4 regions of the Streptomyces sp. NPDC002138 genome follow, and region 1 is predicted to be linked to each of the others. Evidence: riboswitches for the same ligand, from Rfam matches in the RefSeq annotation. Region 1 holds a riboswitch; each other region holds the start of a gene.
The links. A riboswitch is a leader RNA that binds a small molecule or an ion and turns the genes downstream of it on or off. The one in region 1 is predicted to bind cobalamin.
Positions count from the first base shown of each region.

Region 1 (4,790 bases):
TGGCAAAGGACTGGCGGTAGATCGCGGCGCCGTCCTTCTCGTACTCGAACACTGTGTACTCGCTCATCTCTTCACTACGTCTGCTGCTGAGGCTGCTGGGGCTGCTGAGGCTGATCGGTCTGCTGAGGCTGATCGGTCTGCTGGGGATGCTGGGTCGGCTGGGTCTGCGTCACCATGGCATCCGCTTCCGCGAGGGCCGCGGTCAGGTCGGGCGCCGTCGCCGGTACGTCGTCCCGCACCGGGCGCCCCGCCCGCCCGGCCACCGCGAGGGCGTACCCCCGGGGCCCGGCGACCAGGTCCAGCCAGACGGCCGCGCGCGGATGCCCGCAGCGCCGCTCGCACCCGGACCAGTGCACCGGCGGCGCCGCGCCGCCCGCCCGGGCCCCGGCGGCCGCCACGACCGCCCGCGCGTCGGCCCGTACGTCGGCCAGCGCCTTCGCGCAGCCGGGCCGCCCGGTACAGGCGCTCACGTTCTCCCACGGATCGCCGGGCGCGGTGACCAGCCCGGCTCCGGCGAGCCGCGCGAGGGCGTCCGGCGTGGTGGCCGCGTCGGCGCCGGGGACGACGATCCCGCGCCAGGGGGTGAGCCGCAGGGTCCCGGCCGCGGCGGCGGCCGCGGCGGCCAGCAGGCGCCACTGACCGGTGGTCAACCGCCCCATCGGGGCCAGCACCGAGAGCGCGACGCGCTCCGCGTCGGGCCCCACGACCGCGCCGGGGCCGGGGCCCGCGGCCGCCCTGCCCGCGCTCGCGCCGAACCAGTGGGATTCGTCGGCCCTTTCGACCCTCTCGGCCCCCTCGGCCCCCTCGGCCCGCTCGGCCCGCTCGGCCCGCTCGGCCGAAATGCCCTGCTCCCGCAGCCGGTTGAGCAACTCACCCGCCCGCAGCCGGTGTTCGGCGGGCAGTTCACCCACCCGCCAGGCCTTGGTCCCGGCGCCGCGCACCGCGTCGAGGAAGTAGTGCGCCGCCGTCAGCGCGGCCCGGGGCGCGTCCCGAGGGTCGACCGCCACCGCGTCGGTGTCATTGTGCGTCCACAGCACGGCCGTTCCGGCGCGCAGCGCGCGGACGCTCACGTCGGGGGCGAGCGAGGTCACGTCACCGCGCCCGTCGTCGAGGGCGAAGAGGAAGCGCCCCGACAGGGCGGCCGCCGCCTCGCTCCCGCACAGCAGCCGGTCCAGCTCCGCGACCCAGGGCGTGACATCGGCGTGCCCCTGCCCGTCGAGCCCGGACAGCGGCGAGGCGACGATGTTGCGCACGCGTTCGTGGGTGGCGGCCGCGGCGGGCAGCAGTCCGGCGCCGGCCAGCAGGGCGGCCAGTTCGCCGCCGCAGCCCGCGCCGAGGCCGCGCAGCTGCGCGTTGCCGCGGGAGGTGAGGTCGAGGTGCCCGTCCCCGAGCCGGTCCGCCGCGTCGGCCAGCACGGCGGCCGCCTCCGCGGTGAGCAGGCCGCCGGGGATCCGGACCCGGGCGAGGTGGCCGTCGTCCGCCGCGTGCAGGCGCAGCGCGCCGGGGCAGGCGTCACCACGGTCCCGTATGACGGGTTCGTCCCGGGACGCGGCGGAGGTGGGCGGGGGCATGGCGGCGAGCATACCCACGATCGGGGCCGCCCGGCCTGTGTCCGTCACCACGCCACTGGTCCCCCGGGTGCGGGTGCATGGGGCCTCCGGCGGGTCCTCAAACGCCGGACGGGCTGAATTCCCCGGGCACATCCAGCCCGCCCGGCGATTGAGGGCCCGCCGGAGGCCCCACGACCCGAAGGGTTCGTCGCACGCAGGCCCCGGCAGCCAATCCCAGCCCCGCCGGCGTTTGAGGCGCCACCACAGGCACCGACACCGGCCCCCACCTGCCGTTCACTTGCCACGGCACCTAAGATGACCCCTCGACGGGCCATTCGGCCCGTCATCGCCGAGGACGGCGACATGGGAGGAAGCCCGGTGAGATTCCGGCGCGGTCCCGCCACTGTGAATCCGGCAGCCGCCAGCGGCGCCACCGGGTGAGTCAGGAACTCCCGTCGTCCTCACTGCCCGGGGCGCGGAAACCCCGAGGAAGGCCCGCCGCCGCATGATCCTGCTGCTGTCGACGTCCGACACCGATCTGCTCAGTGCCCGCGCCTCGGACGACGGCCCGGTCCCGTACCGGTTCGCGAACCCTTCCCGGCTCCCCCTCGACGACCTCCCCGCGCTGCTCGACGGCGCGGACCTGGTCGTCGTACGCCTCCTCGGCGGCCTGCGCGCCTGGCAGGAGGGGCTCGATCTGCTCCTCGCCGCCGACCAGACCCGCCCGGTCGTCGTGCTGACCGGCGAACAGGCCCCGGACGCCCAGCTGATGGAGGCGTCCACCGTCCCCATCGGCATCGCGGCCGAGGCGCACGCCTACCTCGCGCACGGCGGCCCCGCCAACCTGGAGCAGCTGGCCCGCTTCCTCTCGGACACCGTGCTGCTCACCGGCCACGGCTTCGAGCCGCCCGCCGCCGCTCCCACCTGGGGGCGGCTGGAGCGCGCGGCGGAGCCCGCCGCCGGTCCCCGGATCGCGGTGCTCTACTACCGCGCCCACCACATGAGCGGCAACACCGCCTTCGTGCACGCCCTCTCGGACGCCGTGGTGGACGCGGGCGGCGTGCCCGTCCCGCTGTACGTCTCCTCGCTGCGCTCCCCCGAACCGGAGCTGCTCGCCGAGCTGGCGACGGCCGACGCCATCGTGACGACCGTCCTCGCGGCGGGCGGCACCCGTCCCGCCGAGGCCTCGGCGGGCGGCGACGACGAGTCGTGGGACGCGGGCGCGCTCGCCGCGCTCGACGTGCCGATCCTGCAGGCGCTGTGCCTGACCGGTTCGCGCGCCACCTGGGAGGAGAGCGACGAGGGCCTGTCCCCGCTCGACTCGGCCAGCCAGGTCGCGGTGCCGGAGTTCGACGGCCGGCTGATCACCGTCCCGTTCTCCTTCAAGGAGATCGACGAGGACGGCCTCCCGGCGTACGTCGCCGATCCCGAACGGGCCGCCCGGGTCGCCGGCATCGCCGTGCGCCACGCCAGGCTGCGGCACACCCCGAACGCCGAGAAGCGGATCGCGCTCGTCCTCTCCGCGTACCCCACCAAGCACTCCCGCATCGGCAACGCGGTCGGCCTCGACACCCCCGCCAGCGCCGTCGCCCTGCTGCGCCGGCTGATCGCGGAGGGCTACGACTTCGGCCCGGCCGAGGAGATCCCCGGCCTGGTCTCCGGCGACGGCGACGAGCTGATCCGCGCGCTGATCGAGGCGGGCGGCCACGACCAGGACTGGCTCACCGAGGAGCAGCTGGCCCGCAACCCGGTCCGGATCCCGGCCGCCGACTACCGCCGCTGGTACGCCGGTCTCCCCGGCGAGCTGCGCGAAGGCGTCGAGCGGCACTGGGGGCAGGCTCCCGGCACCATGTTCCTGGACCGCTCCCGCACCGCGACCGGCGGCGACCCCGACGGCGACATCGTGCTGGCCGCGCTGCGCCGCGGGAACCTGCTCATCCTCATCCAGCCGCCGCGCGGCTTCGGCGAGAACCCGATCGCGATCTACCACGACCCCGATCTGCCGCCCTCGCACCACTACCTGGCCGCCTACCGCTGGATCCAGGCCGCGGCCGAGGACGGCGGCTTCGGCGCCGACGCCATGATCCACCTGGGCAAGCACGGCAACCTGGAGTGGCTGCCCGGCAAGAACGCGGGCCTCTCCGCCGCGTGCGCGCCGGACGCCGCCCTCGGCGACCTGCCGCTCGTGTACCCGTTCCTGGTCAACGACCCGGGCGAGGGCACCCAGGCCAAGCGCCGGGTGCACGCGACCCTGGTCGACCACCTGGTGCCGCCGATGGCCCGCGCGGAGTCGTACGGCGACATCGCGCGCCTGGAACAGCACCTGGACGAGTACGCGCAGATCTCCTCCATGGACCCGGCCAAGCTGCCGGCCATCCGCGCCCAGATCTGGACCCTGATCCAGGCGGCGAAGCTGGACCACGACCTCGGTCTCGAAGCCCGCCCGGACGACGACGGGTTCGACGACTTCCTGCTGCATGTCGACGGCTGGCTGTGCGAGGTCAAGGACGCCCAGATCCGCGACGGTCTGCACGTGCTGGGCGGCGCCCCGGCCGGCACCGACCGGGTCAACCTGGTCCTGTCCATCCTGCGCGCCCGCCAGATCTGGGGCGGGACGACGGCGCTCCCGGGCCTGCGCGAGGCGCTCGGCCTGGACGAGGCCGCGCCCACCCGCACCTCGGCCGACGAGGTCGAGGCCGTGGCCCGCACCTTGGTCGAGGCCATGGAGGCGGCCGACTGGGCCCCTTCGGCCGTCGCCGGTGTCGCCGCGGGCCACCCGGCCGGGGTCGCGGACATCCTCACCTTCGCGGCGACCGAGGTGGTCCCGCGGCTGGCGGCGACCACGGACGAGCTGACCCACGCGGTGCACGCGCTGTCGGGCGGCTTCGTCCCGGCGGGCCCGTCCGGTTCGCCGCTGCGCGGGCTGGTGAACGTACTCCCCACGGGTCGCAACTTCTACTCGGTGGACCCGAAGGCCGTGCCCTCGCGCCTCGCGTGGGAGACCGGGCAGGCCCTCGCCGACTCGCTGCTGACCCGCTACCGCACGGACAACGGCGAATGGCCCGCCTCCGTCGGCCTCTCCCTGTGGGGTACGAGCGCCATGCGCACGGCGGGCGACGACGTGGCGGAGGCGCTGGCGCTCCTCGGCGTCCGCCCGGTGTGGGACGAGGCCTCGCGCCGGGTGACCGGGGTCGAGGCGATTCCGCTCGCGGAGCTGGACCGTCCGCGCATCGACGTCAC
Region 1 covers NZ_JBEOXE010000068.1:7,685-12,474, forward strand. Annotated here, with positions in the region: gene ABT084_RS31285 (precorrin-8X methylmutase) at 1-67, opposite strand, end outside; gene cobG (precorrin-3B synthase) at 75-1,571, opposite strand; cobalamin riboswitch at 1,884-2,015, shown strand; gene cobN (cobaltochelatase subunit CobN) at 2,056-4,790, shown strand, end outside.

Region 2 (4,790 bases), on a different contig from region 1:
GCGCCTACGACCGGTACGTCGCCCACGCGCGCTCCCACGACCCGGCCGCCGAGGTCCCCACCCGCCGGGACTTCGAGCGGGCCCGCACCGACTCCCGCGAGGCGGACCCCCGCGAGGGCTTCCGCTGCTGCTGAGAGGTGCCCGCGGGGCCCCCGTCCACCCAGGACGGGGGCCCCGCGGCGCGCTCAGCGCACCCAGTCCTTGAGGGGCTCGGTGTGGAGGGTGATGCTGACGGGGTCGGGGAGCTCGACGTCCTTACCGAAGGGCAGGGTGCGCACGGTCACGTACCGCTGCCCGTCGGGCTCACTGTGCACCGAGATCTCGCACTTGTCCCGATCGATCAGCAGGTAGACCGGGATGCCTGTAGCCGCGTAGGCACGGGGCTTCTCCACCCGGTCGCGCCGGTCGGTGTCAGAGTCCCACGAGGTCACCTCGACAACCATGAGCACCGGATCCGGGTCCACCCACTCGCCCTGCCCGGCGAACGCTCCCGAGGAAGCCAGCACCGCATCCGGAATCGCCCGGCCGGCCCGGTACTCCTCCGCTTTGATCCCCTGTCCCGGATGCAGCCAGAGTTCGGGGCGGTGCTGCATGCAGATCCGCGTGAGCCACTGAATGATCATCCCGTGGTCGCCGTCCGGCAACCCCTTGCTCCTCAGCTTCCCGTCGATGAACTCCAGCCTCAGCCCCTCCATCCGGTTGCGAGCCATCAGCGCGAGTTCCTCGAACTCCTTGGTCAGCATGTGGGGCCGGCCGGTCATCACGTCATGGCCTCGCTCGCCTTCCTCGACGGTGCTCCTTCCGACGATAGCGCCGTGCACCGACACCCGTGCTCCACACTCGACGCCATGGACATCACCATCCGGGCGGCGCTGCCCGCCGAATACGAAGAGCTGGGCGAGATCACGGCGCGGGCCTACCTGGACGACGGGCTGCTCGACCCGGAGGCCAACGGCTTCTACCTGACCGTGCTGCGCGATGTGGCGGGGCGGGCCGCCGACGCCGAGGTGCTCGTGGCCACCCACGACGGGCAGTTGCTCGGTGGAGTGGCCTTCGCCGCACCCGGCAGCCGGCTGGCCGAAATCGCCGGTCCCCACGAGGCCGAATTCCGGATGCTGGCGGTCTCCCCCGCGGCGCGGGGCCGCGGGGCCGGGGAGGCCCTCGTACGCGCCTGCATGGACCGCGCACGGGCCCTGGAGGGGGTCACCCACCTGGTCCTGTCCACGAAAGCGGCCATGCTGGGGGCCCACAGGATCTACGGGCGCCTGGGCTTCACCCGGACGCCGGAGCGGGACTGGGCACCGGTCCCGGCGGTCCCCTTGCTCACGTACCGCGTGGAGTTGTAGCCACGCCGACACAACATGTGGTGGGTCGCGCAACGAGCGGCCCCCACATGTATGCTCATGCTCGCTGTCGCCGCAGGGGAATCCGGTGCGAATCCGGAACTGTCCCGCAACGGTATGAACTGCACCCAACCACCCATTGGTGCCGCCGCAAGTCCGAGGACCTGCCGACAGTGCGCCCGGACCGACCGGTCCGGACGCCGAGACGTCCGGGCCTCGCGGTTGGGCCGGTGGACGCCATGTGGTGACGCGTGACTGCCCTGCCCGGGTCCGCACGTCCAGACGCCCTCATGGCAGCCTCCCCGCCCCGCCTCCGAGCCATCCGGAGCCGAGCGAGGGAGAGCCCCCCACGTGACCATCGCGCCTGCCGCACCGCGCGCCGAGTCCGCCCAGCCCGAGGCCACCGAGGGTCCTGGCGCCGCGCTGCTGCGCACCCTCACCGACCTCACCGCCGACCTGGCCGACACCGACCCCGGCCGGGTCGCCGCCGCCGCGCTGCGGGGCCGCAGCGCCGTCGCCGACGAGGCCGAACTGCGCGGGCTGGCCACCGAGGCGGCCGCGGGTCTGATCTCGGAGGACCCCGCGTACTCCCGGCTGGCCGCGCGTCTGCTGACGCTGACGATCGCCGACGAGGCCGCGGGCCAGGGGGCCACCTCCTTCTCGGCGTCCGTCGCGGTCGGTCACCGCGAGGGCCTGATCGCCGACCGCACCGCCGAGTTCGTCGAGGCGCACGCCGCCCGGCTGAACGCGCTGGTCGAGCACGCCACCACCGAGGGCGCCGACGACCGCTTCGGCTTCTTCGGTCTGCGCACCCTGCACAGCCGTTACCTGCTGCGCCACCCGATCACCCGCCAGGTCATCGAGACCCCGCAGCACTTCATGCTGCGCGTGGCCTGCGGCCTCGCCGAGTCTGGTCCCCATGGTGAGATCGGCGGCGTCCAGGCCGTCGAGGAAGTGGCCTCGCTCTACCGGCTGATGAGCCGCCTCGACTACCTGCCGTCCTCCCCCACGCTCTTCAACTCCGGCACCCGGCACCCGCAGATGTCCTCGTGCTACCTGCTGGACTCCCCGCTCGACGAGCTGGACTCGATCTACGACCGCTACCACCAGGTCGCGCGCCTGTCGAAGCACGCGGGCGGCATCGGCCTCTCGTACTCCCGCATCCGCGCCCGCGGTTCCCTGATCCGCGGCACCAACGGGCACTCCAACGGCATCGTGCCGTTCCTCAAGACCCTCGACGCCTCGGTCGCCGCCGTGAACCAGGGCGGCCGCCGCAAGGGCGCCGCCGCGGTCTACCTGGAGACCTGGCACGCGGACATCGAGGAGTTCCTCGAGCTGCGCGACAACACCGGTGAGGACCAGCGCCGTACGCACAACCTGAACCTCGCCCACTGGGTGCCGGACGAGTTCATGCGCCGCGTGAACGCCGACGCCGACTGGTCGCTGTTCTCCCCGGCCGACGTGCCCGAGCTGGTCGACCTGTGGGGCGACGAGTTCGACGCCGCCTACCACAAGGCCGAGGCCGCGGGCCTGGCCCGCAAGACCATGCCCGCGCGCGACCTGTACGGCCGGATGATGCGCACCCTCGCGCAGACCGGCCAGGGCTGGATGACGTTCAAGGACGCCTCCAACCGCACGGCGAACCAGACCGCCGAGCCGGGCACCGTCGTCCACTCCTCGAACCTGTGCACCGAGATCATCGAGGTCACCAACGACGGCGAGACCGCCGTCTGCAACCTGGGCTCGGTCAACCTGGGCGCGTTCGTCCTCACCGAGACCGGTGAGATCGACTGGGAGCGGCTGGACGAGACCGTCCGCACGGCCGTCACCTTCCTCGACCGCGTCGTGGACATCAACTTCTACCCGACCGAGCAGGCCGGCCGCTCCAACGCCCGCTGGCGTCCGGTGGGTCTGGGCGCGATGGGCCTCCAGGACGTCTTCTTCAAGCTGAAGCTGCCGTTCGACTCCCCCGAGGCGAAGGCGCTGTCCACCAAGCTCTCCGAGCGCATCATGCTGGCCGCGTACGAGGCCTCCTGCGACCTCGCCGAGCGCAGCGGCCCGCTCCCGGCCTGGGAGCAGACCCGGACGGCCCGCGGTGTCCTGCACCCGGACCACTACGACGTCGAGCCGAACTGGCCCGAGCGCTGGGACGCCCTGCGCGCCCGCGTCGCGAAGTCCGGCATGCGCAACTCGCTGCTGCTGGCCATCGCGCCGACGGCGACGATCGCCTCCATCGCCGGCGTGTACGAGTGCATCGAGCCGCAGGTCTCCAACCTCTTCAAGCGCGAGACCCTCAGCGGTGAGTTCCTCCAGGTCAACGCCTACCTGGTGGCCGAGCTGAAGAAGCTCGGCGTCTGGGACGCGCAGACCCGCGAGGCGCTGCGCGACGCCAGCGGTTCGGTGCAGGGCTTCGGCTGGATCCCGGCCGAGGTGCGCGCGCTGTACCGCACGGCGTGGGAGATCCCGCAGCGCGGTCTGATCGACATGGCGGCGGCCCGTACGCCGTACCTCGACCAGTCGCAGTCGCTGAACCTGTTCCTGGAGACGCCGACCATCGGGAAGCTCTCCTCGATGTACGCGTACGCCTGGAAGCAGGGCCTGAAGACCACGTACTACCTGCGCTCGCGCCCCGCGACGAAGATCGCCCGGGCCGCGCAGGCCGCCACTCCGGTGGCGCTCCCGCAGGCCGACGCCGACGCCGAGGCGCTCGCCTGCTCCCTTGAGAACCCCGAGTCCTGCGAGGCCTGCCAGTAATGAGCTCCACCCCTGAGAAGAACCTGCTCGACCCGGGCTTCGAACTGACCCTGCGTCCCATGCGCTACCCGGACTTCTACGAGCGCTACCGGGACGCGATCAAGAACACCTGGACCGTCGAGGAGGTCGACCTCCACTCGGACGTCGCCGACCTGGCGAAGCTGACCCCGGGTGAGCAGCACATGATCGGCCGGCTCGTCGCGTTCTTCGCGACGGGTGACTCGATCGTCTCGAACAACCTCGTGCTGACCCTGTACAAGCACATCAACTCGCCCGAGGCGCGCCTGTACCTCTCGCGCCAGCTGTTCGAGGAGGCCGTGCACGTCCAGTTCTACTTGACGCTGCTCGACACCTACCTCCCCGACCCGGACGACCGCGCCGCGGCCTTCGACGCGGTCGAGGAGATCCCCTCGATCCGCGAGAAGGCGCAGTTCTGCTTCAAGTGGATCAACGAGGTCGAGAAGCTGGAGCGGCTGGAGACGCAGGCCGACCGCCGTCGCTTCCTGCTGAACCTGATCTGCTTCGCGGCGTGCATCGAGGGCCTGTTCTTCTACGGCGCCTTCGCCTACGTCTACTGGTTCCGCTCGCGCGGTCTGCTGCACGGCCTGGCGACCGGCACCAACTGGGTGTTCCGCGACGAGACCATGCACATGAACTTCGCCTTCGAGGTCGTGGACACGGTCCGCAAGGAGG
Region 2 covers NZ_JBEOXE010000020.1:50,379-55,168, forward strand. Annotated here, with positions in the region: gene ABT084_RS15590 (CstA-like transporter-associated (seleno)protein) at 1-134, shown strand, start outside; gene ABT084_RS15595 (Uma2 family endonuclease) at 186-761, opposite strand; gene ABT084_RS15600 (GNAT family N-acetyltransferase) at 849-1,346, shown strand; cobalamin riboswitch at 1,398-1,529, shown strand; gene ABT084_RS15605 (ribonucleoside-diphosphate reductase subunit alpha) at 1,695-4,097, shown strand; gene ABT084_RS15610 (ribonucleotide-diphosphate reductase subunit beta) at 4,097-4,790, shown strand, end outside.
Region 2: linked by a shared signal. The riboswitch ahead of ABT084_RS15605 (ribonucleoside-diphosphate reductase subunit alpha) and the one ahead of cobN (cobaltochelatase subunit CobN) in region 1 are both predicted to bind cobalamin.

Region 3 (4,790 bases), on a different contig from region 1:
GCGTAGCCCGCGCCGGCCAGTTCCACCAACGGGTTCACAGGTACAGCCCTTTCAGGACGAGGGTGACGGTGGTCAGCGCGGCCAGCAGGGCGCCCGAGGCGGCCAGGAAGCGCCAGGACAGGGTGACCTCCGGGACGAGCACCCGCAGCGTGCCGTCGTAGCCGCGCCCCGCCAGCCCGCTCTGGAGCCGGGAGGCGCGGTCGAAGGCCCGGACGAAGGCGGTCGCGGCGAGCCCCGCGACGGAGCGCCACGCCGCCGCCCGGCCGGCGTGGCCCAGCCGGGCCGCCTGGGCCCGGCGGATCTTCGCGAGCGAGTCCAGCAGCAGGAACCCGATCCGGTACATCACCAGCGCCACGTCCACGACGGGCGCCGGTACACCCGCCCGCACCAGCCGGGGCAGTACGTCCGAGACGGGGGTGGTGAAGGCGAACAGCAGCACGCCGAGCGAGGCGGCCGAGGTGCGCAGCAGCAACTCGGCCGCGTGCCGGGGCCCGTCCGGGGCCAGGGACACCAGCCCCGCCGGGCCGCCCACCGCGAACAGCAGCGGCGCGGCCCCCGTGAAACAGAACCCGAGCGGGATCCGGAACGCGCGCCACAGCTGACGCCCGGCCACCCCCGCCGGGCCCAGCAGCACGGCGAGGGTCGCGGCCGCCACCAGGGGCCCGCCCGGCCAGGGCGGCAGGCAGACCGCGGCGACGGTCAGCCCGAACCCCAGCAGGGCCTTCTCCAGCGGGTGTCGGCGGCGCCAGCGGCTGCCGTGCGCCGCGGCGTCGATCGGGAGCACCGGCTACGCGTCCCGGCCGGCCGGGTCGGCCCCGTCACCGGGGGCGTGGGCCGCGGCGGCCAGCGCCTCGCCCTGCCGACGCCCGCGCCGCACCCCGAAGTAGTACGCGAGCACGCCCGCGCCCAGGGCCGCCTGGAGGGCGAAGAGCGCCGACTCGACCTCCCCGGACGGGGGTTCGTACAGCGGGGAGAACCACGGCTCGTAGTCCGGCTTCAGCTCGGTGATCGCCGACTCCGCCTGCGCGTCCGCGCCCGTGAACGGCTCCTCCTTGCCCTCGCCCATGCCCAGCGCGATCGGCAGGACCGCCAGCGCCGCCACGAGGAGCAGCAGCACGGTGTTGATCTTCGCGTTCCTGGTCATCAGAGCGCCGCCCCCTGCTTCTCGGCGGTGCGCCCGCCAGTCAGCCGGGCCACGCCGAGGCGCACCAGGTCGGACTTGCTCGACTGCATCAGCAGCCGCATCACGAGCACCGTGAGCAGGCCCTCGCTCACCGCGAGGGGGATCTGGGTGACCGCGAAGATCCCGCCGAACTTCACGAGCGAGCCCGCGAAGCCTGACGCCGGGTCCGGGAAGGCCAGCGCGAGCTGCACGCTGGTCACGCAGTAGGTGATCAGGTCGGCGAAGAATGCGCCGAAGAAGACCGAGACCATCAGCGGCGCGTCGAACCGCTTGAGCAGCCGGTAGACGGCGTACCCGGCCCACGGGCCCGCGATCGCCATCGAGAAGACGTTGGCGCCGAGCGTGGTCAGCCCGCCGTGGGCCAGCAGCAGGGCCTGGAACAGCAGGGTGATCGTGCCCAGCACCGCCATGATCGGCGGCCGGAACAGGATCGCGCCCAGCCCCGTCCCGGTGGGGTGCGAGCAACTGCCCGTCACCGACGGGATCTTCAAGGCGGACAGGACGAAAGTGAACGCTCCGGACGCCCCGAGCAGCAGGGTGCTCTCCGGATTGGCCTTGACCTCGCGGGTCAGGGCGCGCACTCCGTGCAGGACGAAGGGGGCGGACGCGACGCCCCAGGCGGCCGCGTGCAACGGGGGCAGGAAGCCCTCGGCTATGTGCATGTGTGGGGAGACCTCTCCAGCACCTCGTGGATGGAACAACGCACCCCGGTCGGTCTCCTGGCTCACGGGTGCTGATGCCGCGGCGCCGCCTTCCCGGTCCGTGCGGTCTCCCGCCCGGTCCAGTGGCTTCCCGTGGGAGTGGCGCCGGACTTCCCGTTCACAGTGGCGAGGGCCGCACCGGTCTTCCACCGGTTTCCCGTACACCAAGGCGCATTGACCCTACCCGACCAGGCGCGACGGGGCGTCGGCCGCCGCTGTCCGGGGGCCCGTCCACCGCCCGTGGGAGGGGCGGGACCGGGCGCCCGCCCGGTCCCGCCTTACCGCCGTCAGCAGGTGTTCGGGTGCGCGATGTCGACCACGAAGCGCTCCGGGGAGTGCAGCGTGGAGGTGGTGAACCGCGGCGCCGTGTCGAAGGCGGCGCCGAAGGTGACGTAGCCCTCGAAGTCACCGGTGAAGGCCAGGCCCTTGAGCTTCGGCAGGTAGATCTTCTGCAGCCGGGGGCCGGTGTAGACGGACTGCCCGGCCTCGTCGTGCGCGGCGGCCGGGTGCAGGCGGATCTCCAGGAAGTACGACCCGGCGAGCGGGACCGGCTTGCCGGATCCGTCGTAGACCAGCTCGGAGACGGGAGTGACGGTGACCCCGGGCACGGAGCCCTGGAGGTCGATGACGATCCGGTCGTACGTGCAGTGCCCGCCCCAGCGGGCATTGGTCACGAGCGGGGTCGCGGTGGCGGATGCCGAGGCCGGTACGGCGAGGCCGAATCCGGCGGTCAGCAGGACCCCGGCGGTGACGGCCGCCAGACGTCGGCGGTGGGCGGAGCCGAGGCGCGGGCTCCGGAGCAGGTGGTGGACTGAGTCGCGGACGGAGCGTATGAGGTGGCGGAGCATGACGTCCCCCGATTCTTCGGATGTGGGGACAGTAGTGTCATCGTGGAAGACACGCCATACGGCCTCACGGTTGCACGCGTACGTCCCCGCCCCTGCCCCGGCCCGATGCGCGGGGGCCCGGTCCGCGGTGGCGGACCGGGCCCCGGTGACGACCTCGTCGCCTCGCCGGCCAGGGCGCGAGGCGGGCGGTCAGCACTCGATGACGTTGACCGCGAGACCGCCGCGCGCCGTCTCCTTGTACTTCACTTTCATGTCGGCGCCGGTCTCCTTCATGGTCTTGATGACCTTGTCCAGGGAGACCTTGTGGGTGCCGTCGCCGCGCATCGCCATCTTCGCCGCCGTGACGGCCTTGACCGCCGCCATGCCGTTGCGCTCGATGCACGGGATCTGCACGAGCCCGCCGACCGGGTCGCAGGTCAGGCCGAGGTTGTGCTCCATGCCGATCTCGGCCGCGTTCTCCACCTGCTCCGGGGTGCCGCCCAGCACCTCGGCGAGGGCGCCCGCCGCCATCGAGCAGGCCGAGCCCACCTCGCCCTGGCAGCCGACCTCGGCGCCGGAGATCGAGGCGTTCTCCTTGAACAGCATGCCGATCGCGCCCGCCGACAGGAGGAAGCGGACCACGCCGTCCTCGTCCGCGCCCGGCACGAAGTTCATGTAGTAGTGCAGGACCGCCGGGATGATGCCCGCCGCGCCGTTGGTGGGGGCGGTGACGACCCGGCCGCCCGCCGCGTTCTCCTCGTTGACGGCCATCGCGTACAGCGTCGCCCACTCCATCGCGTGCGCCTGCGGATCGCCCTCGGCGCGCAGCTGGCGGGCGGTGCCGGCGGCGCGGCGCTTGACCCGCAGACCGCCCGGCAGGATGCCCTCGCGGGACATGCCGCGCGCGACGCAGGCCTGCATGACCCGCCAGATCTCCAGGAGGCCCTCGCGGATCTCCTCCTCCGTGCGCCAGGCCTTCTCGTTCTCCAGCATCATCGAGGAGATCGACAGGCCGCTCTCGTTCGCCAGCCGCAGCATCTCGTCACCGGAGCGGAAGGGGTACTTCAGCACGGTGTCGTCGAGCTTGATCCGGTCCTCGCCGACCGCGTCCTCGTCCACGACGAACCCGCCGCCGACCGAGTAGTAGGTCTTCTCCAGCAGCGGGGTGCCGGCCTCGTCGTAGGCGAAGAGGGTCATGCCGTTCGCGTGGTACGGCAGCGAGCGGCGGCGGTGCAGGATCAGCTGGTTCGGCTCGTCGAAGGCGATCTCGTGACCATCGCCTATCTCGGTGCCGAGCAGCCGCAGCCGGCCGCTCTGGCGGATGCGCTCGACCTCGGCGTCGGCGGTCTCCACGTTCACGGAGCGGGGGGAGTGGCCCTCCAGGCCCAGCAGGACCGCCTTGGGGGTGCCGTGGCCGTGCCCCGTGGCGCCGAGCGAGCCGAAGAGCTCGGCCCGTACGGAGGCGGTCTGGGCGAGGACACCGTCCTTCTTCAGCCGGTTCACGAACATGCGCGCGGCGCGCATCGGGCCGACCGTGTGGGAGGAGGACGGACCGATGCCGATGGAGAAAAGGTCGAAGACGGAGATGGCCACGGTGGCGGACTCCCTTGTCTGCTCGTGGGGTGGGAGGGGGCAGGAGAGGCGGATTGTTCGGATTTTGTCCGACAGCCGAGCTTAACGCGGTGAGGTGAACGGCTCGGCTGCCGGACGGGTCGGGGGGACGTCAGACGTGCGACAGCTCACGTCCCCGCTCGTCGGTACCGGCACGATCCCCGGCGCCGGGCTCGGCACCCGGCTCGGCGCCCGGCTCGGCGTCGAGCACCGGGTCGGGGCCCGGGAGCCCGGCCCGGTGGGCCTCGACACCGGCGCGCACGGCCCAGTAGTAGACGGCGACGGCCAGGCCCGCGACCAGGGCGATGTCCAGGCCGTCCGGGATCAGACCGGTGCCTCCGAAGTCGGTGCTGCCCAGGCAGGACAGCAGGGACAGACAGCCGAGGAAGACCACGATCCAGCAGGCCGGGGCGAACTGCCTGACCAGGTCCTTCTCACCCTTGCGGACCAGGACCACCGCCGCGACCG
Region 3 covers NZ_JBEOXE010000002.1:28,914-33,703, reverse strand. Annotated here, with positions in the region: gene ABT084_RS01290 (energy-coupling factor ABC transporter ATP-binding protein) at 1-38, opposite strand, end outside; gene cbiQ (cobalt ECF transporter T component CbiQ) at 35-784, opposite strand; gene ABT084_RS01280 (energy-coupling factor ABC transporter substrate-binding protein) at 788-1,144, opposite strand; gene ABT084_RS01275 (energy-coupling factor ABC transporter permease) at 1,144-1,845, opposite strand; cobalamin riboswitch at 1,876-2,068, opposite strand; gene ABT084_RS01270 (AMIN-like domain-containing (lipo)protein) at 2,172-2,732, opposite strand; gene ABT084_RS01265 (L-serine ammonia-lyase) at 2,922-4,304, opposite strand; gene ABT084_RS01260 (APC family permease) at 4,435-4,790, opposite strand, start outside.
Region 3: linked by a shared signal. The riboswitch ahead of ABT084_RS01275 (energy-coupling factor ABC transporter permease) and the one ahead of cobN (cobaltochelatase subunit CobN) in region 1 are both predicted to bind cobalamin.

Region 4 (4,790 bases), on a different contig from region 1:
GTCTCCGCCCGCACCCGGTGCGCGGCCTCGACGAGGTGCTCCAGGGAGGCCTTCGTCTCGGGCCACCCCCGGGTCTTGAGCCCGCAGTCCGGATTGACCCACAGGCGTGCGGCCGGGATGGCCTCCAGCCCCTTGCGCAGCAGCGCGGCGGCCTCGTCGGCGGAGGGGACGCGCGGGGAGTGGATGTCCCAGACGCCGGGGCCGACCTCGCGCGGGTACCCCGTACCGGCGAGTTCGTCGGCGACCCGCATGTGCGAGCGGGCCGCTTCCAGGCTGATGACGTCGGCGTCGAGGTCCTCGATGGCCGCCACGATGTCGCCGAACTCCGCGTAGCACATGTGGGTGTGGATCTGGGTGTCCGGACGGACACCGCTGGTGCTGAGGCGGAAGGCCTCGGTGGCCCAGGCGAGGTATGCGGCGTGGTCCGCCGCGCGCAGGGGCAGGGTTTCCCGCAAGGCGGGTTCGTCGACCTGGATGACGGAAGTTCCCGCCGCCTCCAGGTCGTTCACCTCGTCGCGCAGGGCGAGCGCGACCTGGCGGGCCGTGTCCCCGAGGGGCTGGTCGTCGCGGACGAAGGACCAGGCGAGCATGGTCACCGGGCCGGTCAGCATCCCCTTGACCGGCTTCGCCGTCTGCGCCTGCGCGTACGTCGTCCAGCGCACGGTCATCGGCTCGGGACGGGTGATGTCCCCGGCCAGCACCGGCGGCCGGACGTAGCGCGTGCCGTAGGACTGGACCCAGCCGTGCTGGGTGGCCAGGTAGCCGGTGAGGCGCTCGGCGAAGTACTGGACCATGTCGTTGCGTTCGGGTTCGCCGTGCACGAGGACGTCGATGCCCGCCTTCTCCTGGAAGGCGATCACCTCGCGGATCTCCGCCTCGATGCGGCGCTCGTACCCGGCTTCGTCGAGCCGTCCGGCGCGCAGGTCGGCGCGGGCGGTGCGCAGTTCGGTGGTCTGCGGGAAGGAGCCGATGGTCGTCGTGGGCAGCGGAGGCAGCCCGAGGTGGGCCCGCTGGGCGGCGGCCCGCCGGTCGTAGGGCTGCGAGCGGCGCCCGTCGGCGTCGGTGACGGCCGCGGTGCGGGCGCGGACGGCGGGGTCGCGGGTGATCGGCGAGTGCGCCCGGGAGGCGAGGTCGGCGCGGTTCGCGGCGAGTTCGGCGCCGATGGCGTGCGTGCCCTGGGCGAGGCCGCGGGCGAGGGTGGTGATCTCGGCGGTCTTCTGGCGGGCGAAGGCCAGCCAGCGCCGGACCTGCGGGTCGATGTCGCGCTCGGCGGTGACGTCCAGCGGGACGTGCAGCAGCGAGCAGGAAGCCGCCACGTCGACGCGGCCCGCGAGGCCGAGCAGGGTGCCGAGGGTGGCGAGGGACTTCTCGTGGTCGTTGATCCAGATGTTGCGGCCGTTGACGACCCCCGCGACCAGCCGCTTCCCGGGCAGGCCGCCGACGGCGGCGAGGTCGGCGAGGTTGCCCGCGGCCCGGTCGGTGAAGTCCAGGGCCAGACCCTCGACCGGCGCCTTGGCCAGGACCGGCAGGGCCTCGCCGAGCCGGTCGAAGTACGAGGCGACGAGCAGCTTGGGACGTGGGGCGAGGCCGCCCAGCTCGCGGTAGGCGCGGGCGGCGGCGCCGAGGTCGGCGGGGGTGCGGTCCTGGACCAGGGCGGGCTCGTCGAGCTGGACCCATGCGGCGCCGGCCGCGCGGAGGTCGGCGAGGACTTCGGCGTAGACGGGCAGCAGCCGGTCGAGCAGGGTGAGGGGCTGGAAGTCGTCGGGCACCCCGGGGGCGGGCTTGGCCAGCAGGAGGTAGGTGACCGGTCCGACCAGCACGGGGCGGGCCGCGAGACCGAGGGCCAGGGCCTCCTTCAGCTCGGCGACCTGCTTGCCGGAGTCGGCGGTGAAGACGGTGTCGGGGCCCAGCTCCGGTACCAGGTAGTGGTAGTTGGTGTCGAACCACTTGGTCATCTCCAGCGGCGCCACGTCCTGGGTGCCGCGGGCCATGGCGAAGTAGCCGTCCAGCGGGTCCGCTTCGACGGCGGCGCGGTGGCGGTCCGGGACCGCGCCGACCATCACGCTGGTGTCGAGGACGTGGTCGTAGTACGAGAAGTCACCGGTGGGGACCTCGGTGATGCCCGCCCCGGCCAGCTGCCGCCAGTTCGTCCGGCGCAGGGTCGCGGCGGTCTCGCGCAGTGCGTCGGCGTCGACCCGGCCCTTCCAGTAGCCCTCGACGGCCTTCTTCAGTTCCCGGTTCTGCCCCTGCCGGGGGTAGCCGTGAACAGTGGCGCATACGGCTGCGGTTGCGGAATCGGTGGCCATCTCGGTGGTGGAATCGGTTGTCACGGAACTCTCCTTCGCGAGTACGTCTCCATGAGTCCCGATGACCGGACGTGGGGCGCGAAGGGCGGCGGACCGGACGGTACGTCGCGCCCTCGCCCCCGCGCGCTCCGTGCACGGGGTACCGGTACGACCGTCCGCCTTGCCCCGGGGCGAGCCCGGGGTGCCCCCGACCGACCCGCCCACGAGGTCACCAGGAATCCGCGCACGGCTGTGCGTGCGCGGGCAACGGGCAGGTCTTCGGACTCACGGGCACGTCTGCCGGGGGCAGACACCTAGTGGCCGTCGCTTCCCAGGCCCGTACGGGCCCAGTGCGTATGACGGCGGTCGTTCCCGCTCACCGCTGCGGGGCAGTCCCGGATTCCCACCGGGTTCCCTCTTACGACGCATCCCGCCTGGCGGACGGAGGCGAACCAGCTGCTGGGGATCACCTTAGGTGTCCGCCCGTACCGAGGGGAGGAGTTGGCCACATTCCGGACGCCCGGATGAGACGGTTCGCCGATGGCGGACATGACTGAGCCGGGGCGGGCTTGCTGTCGGGAAGATCACAGGGAACATCCCGGGATCGGCACGGGCGGCGCGGCACGCACGTCCAGAATGGTCCCGAGGTGGGGGATCCCCCGTGTCTGCAGAGGGAAGTTGGACGTGCCGACAATGAATCCGAGCCGTTCCGTCCTGGCCGCCGTGGCCGTCGCGTCCGCCGCGGTCGTGCTGGCCGGTTGCAGCAGTGAGCCGCCGGCGCTGAAGTTCGAGTCGGCGAAGCCGTCCGGGCCGCGGCTCGACGCCAGGCCCGTACAGGGAGGCTCGCTCCCCGTCGCTCAGTGGCCCAACGCGTGCGAGGTGCTGGGCGACGACGAGATCCGCGCGATCCTGCCGCAGGCGAAGGACTTCCAGCGCGATCCGATCAAGGTGACCGTCCTCAACTTCAACCCGCTCGGCAAGCCGGACCCGGGCACGACGGGTGACGTACCGGCGGGCGGCTGCAGGACCGAATTCGGGCTGCCGGCGAAGTACAAGGGCAAGCACAACAGCAACATCCGCATCGTCTTCAAGACGGTGGCCGATCCGGCCCTCGTGGCGAACGCCTACGCCGAGGACCGGGACGACGAGGCGAAGCGGGCCGGCCAGGACACCAAGAAGTTCCAGGACCTCAAGAACTCGCTGGGTGCGGCGGGCTGCTACACGAAGGGCACGACCTCCACGATGGTCTGCCATCAGGGCCCGTACCAGTTCGAGGTGAGCGGCTCGTCGACCGCGGACGGCGTGGGCAAGTACCCGGAGACGGAAGAGAACTGGCGCCAGAAGGTCCTGACCGAGGTGGTACGCACCTTGAGCGCCCGCATGGCGTGACCTCGGGCCTGATCGAATCGACCGGAACGCGAGACCTCGGTGAGCGCTAGGATCCGTCCATGACGTCACGACGGGCGAATGCCGCGTAAACCGCCGAGCAGAGCACCGTCGAAGCGCCCTCGGGCGGGAATCCTGGCCGACGGGTGTCCACCGGCCGCCGTGCACATCGGTGCGGGCCGGATCGCGGCCGTCGCCCGTCGGCCAGCGGCGTCCGCGGGTGCTCAGCGGCGGACGCGGGGCATGCCGAGGCCGATCCAGGAGATGATCTCGCGCTGGATCTCGTTGTTGCCGCCGCCGAAGGTGAAGATGACCGCGCTGCGGTAGCCGCGTTCCAGCTCGCCGTGGAGCACGGCGCCCGCGGAGCCGTCCTTCAGGGCGCCCGCCGCGCCGACGATCTCCATCAGCCAGGCGTAGGCGTCGCGGCGGGCCTCGGAGCCGTAGACCTTGACGGCGGAGGCGTCCTGCGGGGAGAGCGTGCCGCCCTGGACGGCGTTCACCATCTGCCAGTTGAGCAGCTTCATCGCGTCCAGACGGGCGTGCGTGCGTGCGAGGCGGCCGCGCACCCAGCCGAGGTCGATGACCCGGCGGCCGTCGGCGAGTTTGGTGTCGGCGGCCCAGCGCTGTACGTCGTGCAGGGCGCGGATGGCCATGGTGCCGTGTGCGGCGAGGGTGACGCGTTCGTGGTTGAGCTGGTTGGTGATCAGGCGCCAGCCCTTGTTCTCCTGGCCGACCCGGCGGTTCGCGGGGACACGGATGTCCTCGTAGTAGCTGGCGGTGGTGTCGTGCGAGGCAAGGGTGTTGATGAGGGTGCAGGAGTAGCCGGGGTCGTCGGTCGGCACCAGGAGCATCGTGATGCCCTTGTGCGCCGGTGCGTCGGGGTCGGTGCGCACGGCGAGCCACACCCAGTCGGCGGTGTCCCCGTTGGTGGTCCAGATCTTCTGGCCGTTGACGACGTACGTGCCGCTCTCCTCGTCGCCCTCGCGGACGGCCTTGCACTTGAGCGCGGCGAGGTCGGTGCCCGCGTCCGGTTCGCTGTAGCCGATGGCGAAGTCGATCTCGCCGGCGAGGATCTTGGGGAGGAAGTACGCCTTCTGCTCGTCCGTGCCGAACTGCATG
Region 4 covers NZ_JBEOXE010000085.1:6,273-11,062, reverse strand. Annotated here, with positions in the region: gene metE (5-methyltetrahydropteroyltriglutamate--homocysteine S-methyltransferase) at 1-2,306, opposite strand, end outside; cobalamin riboswitch at 2,539-2,757, opposite strand; gene ABT084_RS33840 (hypothetical protein) at 2,970-3,674, shown strand; gene ABT084_RS33835 (acyl-CoA dehydrogenase family protein) at 3,896-4,790, opposite strand, start outside.
Region 4: linked by a shared signal. The riboswitch ahead of metE (5-methyltetrahydropteroyltriglutamate--homocysteine S-methyltransferase) and the one ahead of cobN (cobaltochelatase subunit CobN) in region 1 are both predicted to bind cobalamin.